3 regions of the Rhizobium sp. LEGMi-198b genome follow, and region 3 is predicted to be linked to each of the others. Evidence: predicted binding sites of a transcription regulator. Region 3 holds the regulator's gene; each other region holds the start of a gene.
What was found. Region 3 encodes PhoB, which activates phosphate uptake and scavenging genes when phosphate is short. Its sites were predicted from a motif close to TGTCATNNANCTGTCAT; they were not measured.

Region 1: ACXHXG_RS28210 (esterase-like activity of phytase family protein) is a predicted target of PhoB. The motif match lies at 3,210-3,226, and genes of this name have one in related genera.
Region 2: pstS (phosphate ABC transporter substrate-binding protein PstS) is a predicted target of PhoB. The motif match lies at 2,799-2,815, and genes of this name have one in related genera.

The regions. Positions count from the first base shown of each region.
Region 1 is NZ_JBSYVH010000009.1:116,357-121,508, forward strand. Features, by position in the region: gene glmU (bifunctional UDP-N-acetylglucosamine diphosphorylase/glucosamine-1-phosphate N-acetyltransferase GlmU) at 1-230, shown strand, start outside; gene glmS (glutamine--fructose-6-phosphate transaminase (isomerizing)) at 450-2,276, shown strand; gene ACXHXG_RS28205 (DUF502 domain-containing protein) at 2,453-3,157, shown strand; gene ACXHXG_RS28210 (esterase-like activity of phytase family protein) at 3,387-4,883, shown strand; gene recG (ATP-dependent DNA helicase RecG) at 4,926-5,152, opposite strand, start outside.
Region 2 is NZ_JBSYVH010000001.1:131,764-136,915, forward strand. Features, by position in the region: gene pstA (phosphate ABC transporter permease PstA) at 1-581, opposite strand, end outside; gene pstC (phosphate ABC transporter permease subunit PstC) at 593-1,564, opposite strand; gene pstS (phosphate ABC transporter substrate-binding protein PstS) at 1,639-2,610, opposite strand; gene ACXHXG_RS00615 (cupin domain-containing protein) at 2,937-3,281, opposite strand; gene ACXHXG_RS00620 (O-acetylhomoserine aminocarboxypropyltransferase) at 3,316-4,599, opposite strand; gene ACXHXG_RS00625 (CoA-binding protein) at 4,775-5,152, opposite strand, start outside.
Region 3 is NZ_JBSYVH010000001.1:950,487-955,638, forward strand. Features, by position in the region: gene argF (ornithine carbamoyltransferase) at 1-399, opposite strand, end outside; gene ACXHXG_RS04620 (aspartate aminotransferase family protein) at 473-1,672, opposite strand; gene ACXHXG_RS04625 (GcrA family cell cycle regulator) at 2,098-2,622, shown strand; gene phoB (phosphate regulon transcriptional regulator PhoB) at 2,722-3,405, opposite strand; gene phoU (phosphate signaling complex protein PhoU) at 3,438-4,151, opposite strand; gene pstB (phosphate ABC transporter ATP-binding protein PstB) at 4,203-5,018, opposite strand; gene pstA (phosphate ABC transporter permease PstA) at 5,033-5,152, opposite strand, start outside.

The sequences.
Region 1 (5,152 bases), on a different contig from region 3:
ACGAGACGCATATCGGCGCCAACAGCTTCATCGGCTCGAACTCGTCGCTGGTTGCGCCCGTGCGTATCGGCGACAACGCCTATGTCGCCTCAGGCAGCGTCATCACCGAGGATGTGCCTGCCGATGCGCTTGCCTTCGGTCGCGCCCGCCAGGAGGTAAAACCTGGCCGTGCCAAGGTCATTCGCGAGAGAGCCTTGGCCATCAAGGCAGCGAAGAAGGGCAGCCACTAAGCCTAAAGTCCAGCGCATGAGCCCTTAAATCGGAATCGATTTAAGGAAAGGAATATGCGCTACTCTAAAGTCCTACTGCGTTCTCAACGCGTCCTTTGGATCCGCGTTGCAGTAGGGTCGCGTAACGGTCGGAAACCGAAAGTGACCATCGCGGCAATTGAGAAAACTATAAGAATCATTAGGACTTGCGCCAAGATTTTGGGCCAGACGGAGAATTGCATGTGCGGCATTGTCGGGATTGTCGGAACGAAGCCTGTGGCGGCACGGTTGGTAGATGCCTTGCGGCGTCTCGAATATCGCGGCTACGATTCGGCTGGCGTTGCCACCATCCATAACGGCGTCATGGACCGCCGCCGCGCCGAAGGAAAACTCTTCAATCTCGAAAAGCGGCTGGATGTCGAACCGCTGCCCGGCGTCACCGGCATTGCTCACACCCGTTGGGCGACCCATGGCGTTCCCAACGAGACCAACGCCCATCCGCATTTTGTCGAAGGCGTCGCCGTTGTTCACAATGGCATTATCGAGAATTTCTCCGAGCTGCGTGAGGAATTGAAGGCCGAGGGCAGGGTCTTTGCCACACAGACCGATACGGAAGTTGTTGCGCATCTTCTGGCGAAATATCTCCGCCAGGGCCTCGATCCGCGCACAGCCATGCTGAAGATGCTGAACCGCGTCACCGGTGCCTATGCACTGGTCGTCATGTTCCAGAACGATCCCAATACGCTCATGGCGGCCCGCTCCGGCCCGCCGCTCGCCATCGGTTTCGGCAATGGCGAGACATTCCTCGGTTCCGACGCGATTGCGCTTGCGCCTTTCACCAACGAGATCACCTATCTCGTTGACGGCGACTGCGCGATCATCACCCGCGATGGCGCCACGGTCGTCGATTTCAGCGGCCAGGAGGTCAGCCGCGTTCGGCAGATATCGCAGGCGACTGCCTATGTCGTTGACAAGGGCAATCATCGCCACTTCATGGAAAAGGAAATTTACGAGCAGCCGGAGGTGATCTCCCATGCGCTCAGCCAATATGTCGATTTCGCCAGTCATCGGGTGCGCCCGAATGCGTCGGCGATCGATTTCAGCGCCGTGTCCAGCTTGGCGATTTCAGCCTGCGGCACAGCGTATCTCGCCGGCCTGATCGGCAAATATTGGTTCGAGCGTTATGCCCGCCTGCCGGTCGAGATCGATGTGGCTTCCGAATTCCGCTATCGCGAAATGCCGCTATTGCCCTCGCAGGCTGCGCTGTTCATCTCGCAATCCGGCGAAACGGCGGATACGCTTGCATCGCTGCGCTACTGCAAGGATCATGGCCTGAAGATCGGTGCCGTGGTCAATGTGAAGGAATCGACCATCGCGCGCGAATCCGATGCGGTGTTCCCGATCATGGCCGGCCCCGAAATCGGGGTTGCCTCTACCAAGGCCTTCACCTGCCAGCTTGCCGTGCTCGCATCTTTGGCGATCGGTGCCGGCAAGGCGCGTGGTACGGTCAGCGCTGAGGACGAACAGGCGATGGTGGGTCATCTCGTTGAGATGCCGCGCATCATGGCCCGGGTGCTGAACATCATCCAGCCGCAGATGGAAAGCCTTGCCCGCGAGATCTCAAAGTTCAACGACGTGCTTTATCTCGGCCGCGGCACCAGCTTCCCGCTCGCCATGGAAGGCGCGCTGAAGCTCAAGGAAATCTCCTACATCCACGCCGAAGGCTATGCTGCCGGCGAGCTGAAGCACGGTCCGATCGCGTTGATCGACGAGAACATGCCTGTTATCGTCATTGCGCCCTATGACCGCTTCTTCGACAAGACCGTCTCCAACATGCAGGAGGTGGCGGCCCGCGGCGGCCGCATCATCTTCATCACCGACGAGGCAGGGGCTGCGGCTTCCACCTTGCCGACAATGGCGACGATCACCCTGCCGGTTGTCGATGAAATCATCGCACCGATCATCTTCTCGCTGCCGATCCAACTGCTCGCCTATCACACGGCAGTCTTTATGGGCACGGACGTCGATCAGCCGCGCAATCTCGCCAAGTCGGTGACGGTAGAATAGGCCGTATTCCCCGCTCTTTTCCTAAAATAACGTCGTCGTGAATGGGGCGCCGATTCCCATTGATGACATGACTGCCGGGTTGTGCGACGCGCCGATTTCTGGCACGTTTTACGGAGGAGATGGTGGGGGAATTTGCCGGTTAGCGGTGGCGACGGAACGGAGTTTTCGAACGGCGAATGACGGAAAAACCCATCAAAGTGTCTGTGGCAACGCGGATCAGAAATAATTTCCTGGCGGGCCTGATTATCTGCGCGCCGATCGCCATTACGCTCTGGCTCACTTGGTCTGTGGTCCACTGGGCCGATAGCTGGGTCAGGCCCTATATTCCGGCCCGCTATGATCCCGAAAGCTATCTGAACTTCGCGGTTCCTGGCACCGGCTTGGTGATCGCGATGATCTTCATCACGATCGTCGGTTTCCTCGCCAAAAACCTCATTGGCCAAAGCATCGTCCGTTTCGGCGAATCGATCGTTCATCGTGTGCCGCTGGTGCGAACCATCTATAAGAGCGTGAAGCAGATTTTCGAAACCGTGCTGAAAGAGCAGGGCACGTCTTTCAAGAAGGTTGGCCTAATCGAATATCCGAGCCCCGGCCTCTGGTCGATGGTGTTCATCTCGACCGATGCCAAGGGTGAAATCGCCTCCAAGTTTAACGCTATGGGGCATGACATGGTGGCCGTTTTCCTGCCGCCGACGCCGGTGCCGACAGCCGGTTTTCTGGTTTTCGTTCCGCGTGAAAAGATCACCATTCTCGACATGAGCCCGGAAGACGGCGCCAAACTGCTGATCTCCGGCGGATTGGTCTCACCGGAATATCGGGAAAAGCTGATCGGCAAGGAACTGCCTCCGCCGGCGCCTGTTCCCGCAAAGACTTTGTCTTAGAGCCAGCCATTTCCTGATCTCCCCCTCTATCGCCCACGCGTTTGGGGCGAGTTGTCATGTCCTTATCATGTTGCCGTCTTAGACCGTCTGCCGGAAAGGCAATCGGGCGCATCTCATTGTCGAATGTCTGGGCTCAGTGCCGGACGTATCGTTCGACGCGGCTTCAGGCCGGGTCTGGAGGTGAATGCCGTTCCAGCCAAAAGGGCTTTTTCATCAGGAGGATATTGCCGTGAAAAATGTGCATTCAATGACTTTGCCGCTGCTCTCCGTAGCGCTCGCCACTTTCGTTTTTGCTGCGCCGGCCGCAGCCCTCGCCGATAATTCCGTTACCGTCGGCAATGTCACGCTGGTCAACAAGGGCCGCGTCGCCGTCGGGCGCATCCCGGCCAATCAGCGCGACAAGTTCGGCGAGACCTTCGGCTCCGGTTCGGGCATGTCCATCGACACCAAGAGCTGGGTGCGCAATGCCGATGGTTCCTACAAGGGTTCGCTGTGGCTGCTGCCGGATCGTGGCTATAATGCTGTCGGCACTACCGACTTTCGTCCGCGCCTCAACACCGTCGAGATCCAGTTGACGCCGGTTGCTCCGGGCGCAACACCGCCGGCCGGCAAGGAACAGTCTGGCGTCGTCGCCAAGCTTGCCGACACCATACTGCTGACCGACAACAAGGGCGCCGATACGACCGGTCTCGACCCTGCTAACGGCACTCGCCATCCGGAAGGCAGCATGCCGCTGCTGCCTCAAGCGCCGAACGGCAAGATCTCGCTCGACAACGAGGCCATCGCCCGTCTGTCCGACGGCACGATGTTCATCAGCGATGAATATGGCCCCTATATCTACCGCTTCTCCGCTACGGGCCTAATGATGTCTGCCACCCAGCCGCCGGCTGCACTGCTGCCGATGCGCAATGGCGCGGTGAACTTCGCTTCCAACAATCCGGGTCCGGGCGAAACGGCTCCCGATCCGAAGGATCCGACGAGCGGCCGCCAGAACAACCAGGGCCTCGAGGGCATGTCGATGACCCCGGACGGTAAGTTCCTGATTGCCGTGCTGCAGTCGGCAACCCGCCAGGATGGCGGCGATTCCAGCTCGACCCGACAGAACACCCGCGCGCTGATCTACGATGCCGCTGATCTGGCGCATCTGAAGCTCGTGCATGAATATGTCGTGCCGCTGCCGGTCTTTAAGGACGACAAGGGCAAGACGCTCGTCGCTGCCCAGAGCGAAATCGTGGCCCTGTCGCCGACAAACTTCCTGATGCTCGCTCGCGATAGCGGCAATGGTTACGGTGTGAAGGGCGATAAGTCGCTTTACCGCAGCATCAACATCGTCGATGTCTCGGCGGCCACGGATATTGCCGGCAGCAAATTCGATGCCGACACGGCGCTCGCTCCCAAGGGCGTTCTCGATCCGTCGGTAAAGCCGGCTGCGGTCAGCCAGTTCATCGATATCAACGATAGCGCCGATCTGGCTCGTTTCGGTCTCCACAATGGCGCGCCGAACGATCGCAACAACCTCTCCGAAAAGTGGGAGGCCATGTCGCTCGTCAGCGTCCAGGATCCGAAGCTGCCGGATGACTATTTCCTGTTTGTCGCCAATGACAACGACTTCCTCACCCAGGACGGTTTCCAGGTTGGCGCGGCCTATAAGGGCGATGGCGGAGGCGATGTCGACACCATGTTCCAGGTGTTCCAGGTGACGATCCCCGGCCTGTCGGCCAAGTAACGGCCTGCGATTTGGATGGACGCGATTGCCGCGTCCATCCGTCTATCCCGCTCTAAGGAACCGGATCGCCTCGTCGCGGCGGAAAAGATAGAGCAGGGTGCGCACCGCCATGCCGCGCTCGCCCGTCAGCTCCGGATCGCGCTCAATGAGATAGGCGGCGTCCTTGCGAGCGATTTCCAAGAGATCGGCATGGGCTTCGAGGCTGGCGATGCGGAAGCCCGGCGTGCCCGACTGGCGCGTGCCAAGCAACTCACCCTCGCCACGCAGCT
Region 2 (5,152 bases), 820 kb from region 3:
GAACGGTAGATCACCATCATCATGGACTTCCAGCGCGGCGCGCCGAGCGCGGCGGTCGCCTCACGAAGCGCATTTGGCACCAGCAACAGCATATCCTGCGTCGTGCGGTTGACGACCGGAAGGGCGATCAGCGCCAGCGCGAGGATGCCGGCGATGGCGGAGTTGCCGTGCATGGGCACGACCACGAGGCCGTAGACGAACACGCCGATGATGATCGAGGGTGCGGACAGCAAGATGTCGTTGATGAACTTGGCGGCCTCGGCAAGCTTGGTGCCGTTGGCATATTCCACCAGATAGGTGCCGGCGAGAATGCCGATCGGCGCGGCGATCAGGATGGCGCAGCCCGTGACCAGCACGGTGCCATAGATCGCGTTGATCAGACCACCGCGCGAGCCCTGCGCCGGGATCGACATCGTGAAGACGTCGAGGCTGAGTGCCGATACGCCGCGATAAAGCAGGGTCACAAGGATCACGCTGAGAAAGAATATGCCGAGGATGGCCGCGAGGAAGCACAAGGCCATCATCACGCGGTTCTTCCCATAGCGCCTCGACACGAGATTCTGACGAATTGCATTTTCCATGGGTGTTTTCCTCAATGCGCGTCGCCGCGGCCGATCATCCATCTCGCCGCTGCTAGCACGCAGAAGGAAAGGACGAACAGGAGCAGGCCGAGCGCGATCAGGCTCGACAATTGTAGACCGTCGGCATCGCCGAAGTTGTTCGCGATCTGGGCGGAAATGGTGGTGGACGGCGAAATGATCGACGATTGCAAACGGCTAACCGAGCCTACAACGAAGGTGACGGCCATGGTTTCGCCAAGCGCGCGGCCGAGGCCGAGCATGATGCCGCCGACGAGGCCGCGACGTGTATAGGGGATCAGGATGTGGCGGGCCACCTCCCATGTGGTCATGCCCATGCCGTAAGCGGATTCACGCAACATCGGCGGCACGGTGCTGAACACGTCGCGGGCGATCGCGGTGATGAACGGCAGGATCATGACAGCCAGCACGAGGCTTGCCGTCAACAGGCCGACGCCCGGGGCCGGCGGCTGGAACAGCAGGCCGATCAACGGCACTTGGCCGATCGTCATCATAAGGAAGGGCAGGATATAGTTCTGCATCAGCGGCACGAGAATGAACAAACCGACGATACCGTAGATAATGGAGGGCACACCGGCCAAAAGCTCGATGGCCGTGCTGATCGGACGTCGCAGGCTGCCGGGGCAAAGTTCCGTGAGGAAGATGGCAATGCCGATGCCGAGGGGAACGGCAATCAGCATGGCGATGAACGAACTCACCAGCGTACCGACCACGGCAGGCACTGCACCGTAGATGTCAACGGGAGCGCTCCACTTTGTGCCAAAGAGGAACGACAAGCCGAAGGTCTGGAAGGTTGGCAAGGCATCGATGACAAGAACCACCAGGATTGCCAGCAGCAGAAGCACGACGAGAGTAGCCGAGCCAAGCGTCATAAAATAGAAAATCCGATCCTGCGTCCGGAATTTTCTGGTGCTGGCGGTGGTATCTATAGCCTGGAAGGCAGCCGTCTGAGTCGCGTCAGCCATCGATTTCCCCTTGTCCGTGACGAAAGGCGGACAGGGCTATACCCTGTCCGCCGCAGCTTCTCACCCAGCACAAATTACTTCGTGCCGAAATCCTTCTGCCAGGACTTCTCGACAATCTCGACGACATTGTCCGGGACTGCCAGATAAGACAGGGCGGTCGCGTCCTTCTGACCGTTCTGATAGGACCACTTGAAGAACTTCAGGGCCTCTTCGTTCTTAGCGGCATCGGCCGGCTTCTTGTAGAGCATAACCCAGGTCGAAGCGGCAATCGGCCAGCTCTTTTCGCCCGGCTGATTGGTGATGATCAGGTTGAAGTTCCTGGCATGAGCCCAATCGGCGTTGGAAGCAGCAGCCTTGAATGTATCGAGGCTAGGCTCGACAACCTTGCCGGCAGCATTCTTCATCTTCGCGAAACCGATATGGTTGGCGACGACGTAAGAATATTCAACGTAAGAGATCGAACCAGCCGTCTGGTTGACAGTGGTGGAAACGCCTTCGGAACCCTTGGCGCCAAAGCCGACCGGCCATTCAACTGCCGTGTTCGAACCAACCTTTTCTTTCCACTCCGGCGAAACCTTCGACAGGAAATCGGTGAAGTTGAAGGTCGTGCCCGAGCTGTCGGCGCGATAAACGACGGAGATCGCGGTGGAAGGCAGCTTCACGTCGGGGTTCAGGGCCTTGATGGCTGCATCGTCCCACTTGGCGACCTTGCCGAGGAAGATGTCGGCCAGCGTCTTGCCGTCGAGAACGAGTTCGCCCGGCTTTACGCCTTCAACGTTATAGGAAACGACGATACCGCCGGAGATCATCGGGAACTGGGCAATGCCGTTCTTCTCGAGGTCAGCGTCGCTCATCGGCTTGTCCGAAGCGCCGAATACGATCGTCTTGTCGAGGAGCTGCTTGATGCCGGCGCCCGAACCGACCGACTGGTAGTTGACGACGTTGTTCGTCGCAGCCTTATAGCCTTCAGCCCACTTGGACATAACCGGCGCGATAAAGCTCGAGCCGGCGCCCGTGATGTCGGCAGCCGAGGCCGACACGGACATAGCCGCGATGAAGCCTGCAGTCAGGCAAAGCGAACGAAATTTCTGATTCAACATGATTGAACTCACTTCCTCAAGTGATGAATGGATGGCGAGCAGGATCTGAGCACGGAACGTCCCCATCGGTTCGTAACCCCCACCTCAATCTCCTGGCGACAGTGATGGCTCTAATCTCGCAGTGTTTCAGTTTGATGACAGTTTGGTGAAAGGCCAGTGACACAACTTGCGGCAATGAAAACGGCTATTTGCGCTGGCCGGCTAACAAATGCCTGCGCGCGTCCGAGCGGCGCTGGCCGTCCTGATTTGATTCGACCGGCTTTGCGGCGCCTTCAGAGACGGATCACATAATCCTTTCGGGTGGTTTCAATGACTTCCCACGTCCCCTTAAAGCCGGGTCTCAGAATCATCCGATCGCCGGCACGCAGGTGAAAAGCCTCGCCATTTTCGGCAGTTACCACCGAGTAGCCGGAAAGGATATGGAAATACTCCCACTCGTCATAGACGATTCGCCATTTTCCGGGCGTTGCCTCCCATATGCCCGCGTAGAGGCCGCCATCAGCTTCCTCGACATTCCAGGTGCGGAACTTTGGTGCCCCGGAAACGATGCGATCGTCGGCGGGAGCGCCAACTTCCGGCTCGATGCCGTCGGGGTCCAATCGTAAATACGTTGTCATAATTCTTCCGTCCCGATCTGGAAACGCTTCCGTGTCATACCTTTGCCAGCGCCTGCTCAAGGTCGGCGATGATGTCCTTGACGTCCTCGATACCGATCGACAGGCGCACCACGTCGGGACCGGCGCCGGCTGCGATTTTCTGCTCGTCGGTGAGCTGCTTGTGCGTCGTCGAGGCGGGGTGGATGACCAGCGAACGCGTGTCGCCGATATTGGCGAGATGAGAAAAGAGCTCCAGGCCTTCCACCAGTCCCTTGCCCGCCTCATACCCGCCCTTCAACCCGAAAGTGAAGACGGAACCCGCCCCCTTGGGCGAATAGCGCTGTTGCAGCGGATGGTTCGGGTCGTCCTCAAGGCCGGCATAGTTCACCCAGGCCACCTTGTCCTGCCCTTTCAGCCAGCGGGCGACGGCGATCGCATTGTCGGAATGGCGCTGCATGCGCAGCGGCAACGTCTCGATGCCCGTAAGGATCAAGAAGGCATTGAAGGGGGAGATGGCAGGGCCGAGATCGCGCAGGCCGAGGACGCGACAGGCGATGGCGAAAGCGAAATTGCCGAAGGTCGCGTGCAGCACGATGCCGTTATATTCCAGCCTCGGCGTCGACAGCATCGGATAATTGCCTGACGCGGACCAGTCGAAGGTGCCGCCATCGATGATCATGCCACCCATGGAATTGCCGTGGCCGCCCATGAATTTGGTCAGCGAATGGATGACGATGTCGGCGCCATGCTCCAACGGCCGGATGAGATAGGGGCTGGCCATGGTATTGTCGACGATCAGCGGCAGGCCGTGCCGGCGGGCAACGGCGGCGATCGCCTCGATGTCGACGAAGGTACCGCCGGGATTGGCGAGGCTTTCAATGAAGATGCCGCGGGTGCGGCTGTCGATCTGTGTCTCGAACGTGGCCGGATCGGCGGAGTCGGCCCAGCGCACATGCCAATCGAAATTCTGGAAGGAGTGGCCGAACTGATTGATCGAGCCACCGTAGAGCTGCCTGGCGGCGACGAAATTGTCGCCCGGCTGCATGATGGTGTGAAAGACGAGCATCTGAGCAGCATGACCAGAGGCGACGGCGAGGCCGGCCGTGCCGCCTTCGAGGGCTGCCACCCGTTCCTCGAGTACGGCCTGGGTCGGGTTCATGATACGCGTGTAGATATTGCCGAACTGCTGCAGCCCGAAGAGTGCGGCGGCGTGGTCCGCATCCTGAAAGACGAAGGAGGTCGTCTGATAGATCGGTGTCGCGCGGGCGCCCGTCGTCGGGTCCGGCTGCGCGCCCGCATGAATCGCCAGCGTGTCGAAACCTGGATTGTTGGTCGGCATGCCCTCTCCTTCCGCCCATACTATTATAACGGGAGGATCATAGCGTCTCAGGCCTTAAAGTTAACCGCGAACTTTGCCGAGCTTTTCCGCTCACGGAAAAAACCTGCCATCTTTCGGCGATATCGCGCGACAAAATGGTCAGCTTTTCGCAGTAGTCAGGCGCAGGCTGTCGGGGTCAGGCGACCAGGCGCGGATATTCGATGGCCGGGCAGCGATCCATGACGACCTTGACGCCGGCCGCTTCCGCTCTCGCAGCGGCGGCATCGTCTCTGACGCCGAGCTGGCCCCAAATGACCGGCGGCCTCGGCTCGATCATGATCGTCTCCTCGACCACCGAGCGCAGATATTCCGGTGCACGGAAGACATCAACCATGTCGACCGGCTCGGGAATATCGGCCAGATGACCAAAGACCCATTGTCCGAGGATCTCCTTGCCGGCCTGCCCGGGATTGACGGGAATGACGCGATAGCCTCGCGCCATCAGGTAGGCCATGACGCCGTTGCTAGGCCGCGCGGGATTGGGCGATGCGCCAACAAGCGCAATGGTCCGTAC
Region 3 (5,152 bases):
GGGATGCGTGTCGTCGGTGAGAGCGTTGATGACCGGCACGGTCGCGTGCTGGGCGAGTTCCAACAGGCGCGAATGTTCGGTCGTGCGGATCATGATGGCGTCGACATAGCGCGACAGCACCTTTGCCGTATCGCCGATCGTCTCGGCGCGGCCAAGCTGCATTTCCGTGCCGGACAGGAACAGCGTCTCGCCGCCGAGCTGGCGCATGCCGACATCGAAGGAGACGCGGGTGCGGGTGGATGGCTTCTCGAAGATCATCGCCAGCATCTTGCCGGCGAGCGGCTTGTCGGCCGCACCTGCCTTCAGCGCCTGCTTTCGCACGATGGCATCGTCGATGATGCTGCGCAGATCGGCAGCCGCGACGGCCGAGAGATCGAGAAAGTGTTTCGGTGAAGCCATGTCCCTACCTGTACTCCAAAAATGATAACGCCCGCCGTGGGGCAACAACGCCCCCGATCAGCGGGCGCTGAACTCAAGCCGACTTCTTGACGCGGGCGGCACGCAGGCTTTCGGCGGCACGTTCGATGCGGGCAATGCCTTCGCGCGCCTCCTCGGCCGTGACCACCAGCGGCGGCAGCAGACGGATGACGTTGTCGCCGGCCGGCACACCCAGCAGATGTTCGGCGCGGATCGCCTGCAGCAGGTCCGCCTGGGGAATGGCCGCCTTGATGCCGAGCAACAACCCTTCGCCGCGAACATCCTCGATAATATCCGGAAAACGATCCTTGAGCGAGGCCAAGCCCTGGCGGAACACCAACGCAACATCGCGCACATGCTGCAGGAAACCGTCTGATAGCACGACATCGAGCACGGCGTTGCCGACCGCCATGGCGAGCGGATTGCCGCCATAGGTCGAGCCATGCGTGCCCGCCTTCATGCCTGCGGCCGCTTCCGCGGTCGCAAGGCAGGCACCGAGCGGAAAGCCACCGCCGATGCCCTTGGCGACGGCCATGATGTCAGGCGTGATGCCGGCCCATTCATGGGCAAAGAGCTTGCCGGTGCGTCCGACGCCGGTCTGAACCTCGTCGAGGACCAGAAGCAGGCCATTCTCATCGCAAATCTGACGCAGGCCGCGCAGGAACTCGTTGGTCGCCGGGCGGATACCGCCCTCGCCCTGCACGGGCTCGATCAGGATCGCGGCTGTCGCATCGGTGATGGCGGCACGCACCGCGTCGAGATCGCCGAAAGGCACCTGGTCGAAGCCGGGCGCCTTCGGGCCGAAACCTTCGAGGTACTTTTCCTGGCCTCCGGCGGCGATCGTCGCGATCGTGCGGCCATGGAAGGCGCCTTCGAAGGTGATGATATGGAATTTCTCGGGATGACCCTTGTAGAACTGGTAGCGACGCGCCGTCTTGATGGCGCATTCCAGCGCCTCCGCACCGGAATTGGTGAAGAATACCTTATCGGCGAAGGTCGCCTCCGTCAGGCGCTTCGACAATTTCTCCTGACCCGGCACCTCATAGAGGTTGGACAGGTGCCAGACCTTATCGGCCTGCGACTTCAGCTCTGCAACCAGATGTGGATGGGCGTGGCCAAGCGAATTCACCGCGACGCCCGCGGCGAAATCGAGATAACGCTCGCCGGTCTCCGTGATCAGCCACACGCCCTCGCCTCGCTCGAACCGCAGCGGAGCACGCATATAGGTGTCATAAAGCGGCGCGGTTTCAGCCATGGCGCATTCTCCTCGATCACAACCTTTAGGGCCAATCGTTTCCTTCGAATGAAACGGGCCCGGAAAAATCAAAAATGCCGCCTTGCGGCGGCATGGGCACTATTGATGTTTTGCACTGCGATGTCAACAAAACTGGCGATTTAGCAGGTGCGGCAGAGCGCCTCTCGATGGATGGCATGTCTTCGACAACTTATATTGCATAAATGCCACTCACGTATAGCAAGTTGGGGAAAACCTCGAAATCGATTCCTCAAGATTCCCGCGACTCTTGTCACGGAGTCAGCCTCACACTAGGTTAAAAACCAATTACTAGACTGCATGCGGCGGAACTAGTCACCACAATTTTAAAGCGTTTCACGCCTCGACCCAATTCGAGGCAATGGTGAGGGATTCTGCCATCAGAAACGCGATAGCGGAGACAGGGCATGAATTGGACAGACGAACGCGTCGAGAAGCTGAAAAAGCTGTGGTCCGAAGGTTTGAGCGCCAGCCAGATCGCGGCACAGCTCGGTGGTGTCAGCCGTAATGCCGTCATCGGCAAAGTGCATCGCTTGAGCCTGCCGGGCCGAGCGAAGGCCGGTGGTGCGGCAACCACAGCTCGAGCGCCGAAGCGCAATACCTCGGCCCCACGCGCGCCGAATTACGCCTCGCGCGTTGCAACCCGCACGGTTACCCGCCAGCAGGGTGCGACGATGCTCAAGGAAGAGGTCGAGATCGATACGGTCAGCGAAGTCGAATATCGTCCGGCCGCCAATGTGGTCGTTCCGATCTCGCGCCGCCTCGGCCTGACGGAGCTCACGGAGCGCACATGCAAGTGGCCGGTCGGCGACCCGCTGAAGGAAGATTTTCACTTCTGCGGCAATGATAGCCCGGACTCTTCGCCCTACTGCACCTACCATCAGCGGCTGGCCTATCAGCCGGTGCATGACCGGCGCCGGGCCGCGCACTGAACCACACCAGCCAAATGAAAAACGGGCCGAAAGGCCCGTTTTCTGTTTCCGCCGCTATGTTGGATGGCCAATCGGGTTGCCCCGATCAGGCCTCCCCCATCAGGCCTCCATGGAATAACCCGCGCCGCGAACGGTGCGGATGACGTCCTGCATGTTGGAGAAATTCAGCGCCTTGCGCAGGCGGCCGACATGCACGTCGACGGTGCGTTCGTCGACATAGATATCATGCCCCCACACGCCGTCGAGCAACTGAGACCGAGAGAAGACGCGGCCGGGGGACGACATCAGGAATTCCAGAAGGCGGAATTCCGTCGGCCCCAACCGCACTTCACGGCTCTTTCGGTGGACGCGATGGGTTTCGCGGTCCAGTTCGATATCGCCGCAGCGCAGTACCGTGGACAGGACCTCCGGGCGGGCTCGGCGCAACATCGCCTTGACGCGGGCCATCAGTTCCGGCGTCGAGAACGGCTTGACGACATAGTCGTCCGCGCCGGTGGAAAGGCCGCGCACGCGCTCGCTTTCCTCGCCGCGAGCGGTGAGCATGATGATCGGCAGGCGCTCCGTCTCCGGCCGCATGCGCAGCCGACGGCAGAGCTCGATGCCGGACACGCCGGGGAGCATCCAATCGAGGATCAGAAGATCGGGGATGCGCTCCTGGAGGCGCAGCTCAGCTTCGTCGCCTCTCAGGATAGTGTCGACCTCGAAGCCCTCGGCCTCGAGATTATAGCGCAGCAGAACGCTTAGCGCTTCCTCGTCTTCTACAACAGCAACTCTCGGAACCATGCGCCTCTGGTCTCCTTCTCTTGGTGTCTACTTTATTCCGTTACCGAACCGACGGTGTTGGCGGTATCGTCCTTCGGGCGCTCGCCTTCGGGCTGGGCACCGGTCGCCATGTAATAGATCGTCTCGGCGATGTTCGTGGCATGGTCGCCGATGCGCTCGATGTTCTTGGCGCAGAAAAGAAGATGCGTGCAGGTGGTGATGTTGCGCGGATCTTCCATCATGTAGGTCAGCATCTCGCGGAAGAGCGAGGTGTACATGGCGTCGATTTCCTCGTCGCGTTCGCGGATCGACACGGCCTTGTCAGGTAAACGGGTCGAGTAGACGTCGAGCACTTCCTTGAGCTGGACGAGCGCCAGTTCGGAGAGGTGTTCGATGCCGCGGGCGAGACGACGCGGAACGCCGGTGCCCTGCACGGCGATGACGCGCTTTGCGGTGTTCTTGCCGAGATCGCCGACGCGCTCCAGATCGGCGGCGATGCGGATGGAGCCCATGATTTCACGCAGGTCCGCAGCCATCGGCTGACGGCGGGCGATGGTGACGATCGCCTTGTCGCCGACTTCGCGCTCGGCGTGGTCGAGAATGACGTCATCGGAGATGACCTTCTGCGCAAGGCTGGCATCGCCGTTTACCAGGGCGCGGACGCTGTCGCTGACCATCTGCTCCGCCAGGCCGCCCATTTCGGAAATGCGGCGCGTCAGGAACTTCAGGTCTTCGTCGTAAGCGGAGAGAATGTGTGTTGAGACCATTTTTTTATCCTCTAGGTGAAAGATGTGAAAGGAACCGCGCGGGGAGCATCATCAGCCAAAACGGCCCATGATGTAATCCTGCGTGCGGTAATCATCGGGATTGGTGAACATCTTATCGGTATCGTTCTCCTCGACCAGATGGCCGAGATGAAACATTGCGGTACGTTGCGAAACGCGGGCTGCCTGCTGCATGGAATGCGTCACGATGACGATCGTGAAGTTTTCCCGCAGCTCATGAATGAGTTCCTCGACTTTGGCGGTGGCGATCGGATCGAGCGCGGAGCACGGCTCGTCCATGAGAATGACCTCGGGACTGACGGCGACGGCGCGGGCGATGCAGAGGCGTTGCTGCTGACCGCCTGAGAGGCTAGTGCCGGCATCATAGAGCCGGTCCTTCACCTCGCCCCACAGCCCGGCCTTCTGCAGACTGGTTTCGACGATATGGTCGAGATCGCTCTTGGACCGATGCAGCCCATGGATACGCGGACCATAGGCCACATTCTCGTAGATCGACTTCGGAAACGGATTGGGCTTCTGAAACACCATGCCGACGCGGGCACGCAGCTCGACGACATCGATTGAGTTGTCGTAGATATCCTGATCGTCGAGCGTGATTTTGCCGGTGACGCGGCAGGTGTCTATCGTATCGTTCATGCGGTTGAGGCAACGCAGGAAGGTGGACTTGCCGCAGCCGGAAGGACCGATCAGCGCGGTGACAGTGTTGGCGCGGATGTTCAGATCCACGTCGAACAGCGCGCGCTTCTCGCCATAATGGACCGAGACGGCCTGACCGATCATCTTGTAGGGGATCGTCATCATCTTCTTGGCCAGTGCTTTTTCGCTCGCGGCTTCCGTCATCATGTTCATTCCATCGCCTCCCGTCACCAGCGCCGCTCAAAGCGACGGCGCAGCAGGATGGCCCCGATGTTCATCGCAACAAGGAAGAAGAGCAGGACGATAATGGCTCCGGAGGTTCTCTCGACAAAGGCGCGCTCAGCTTC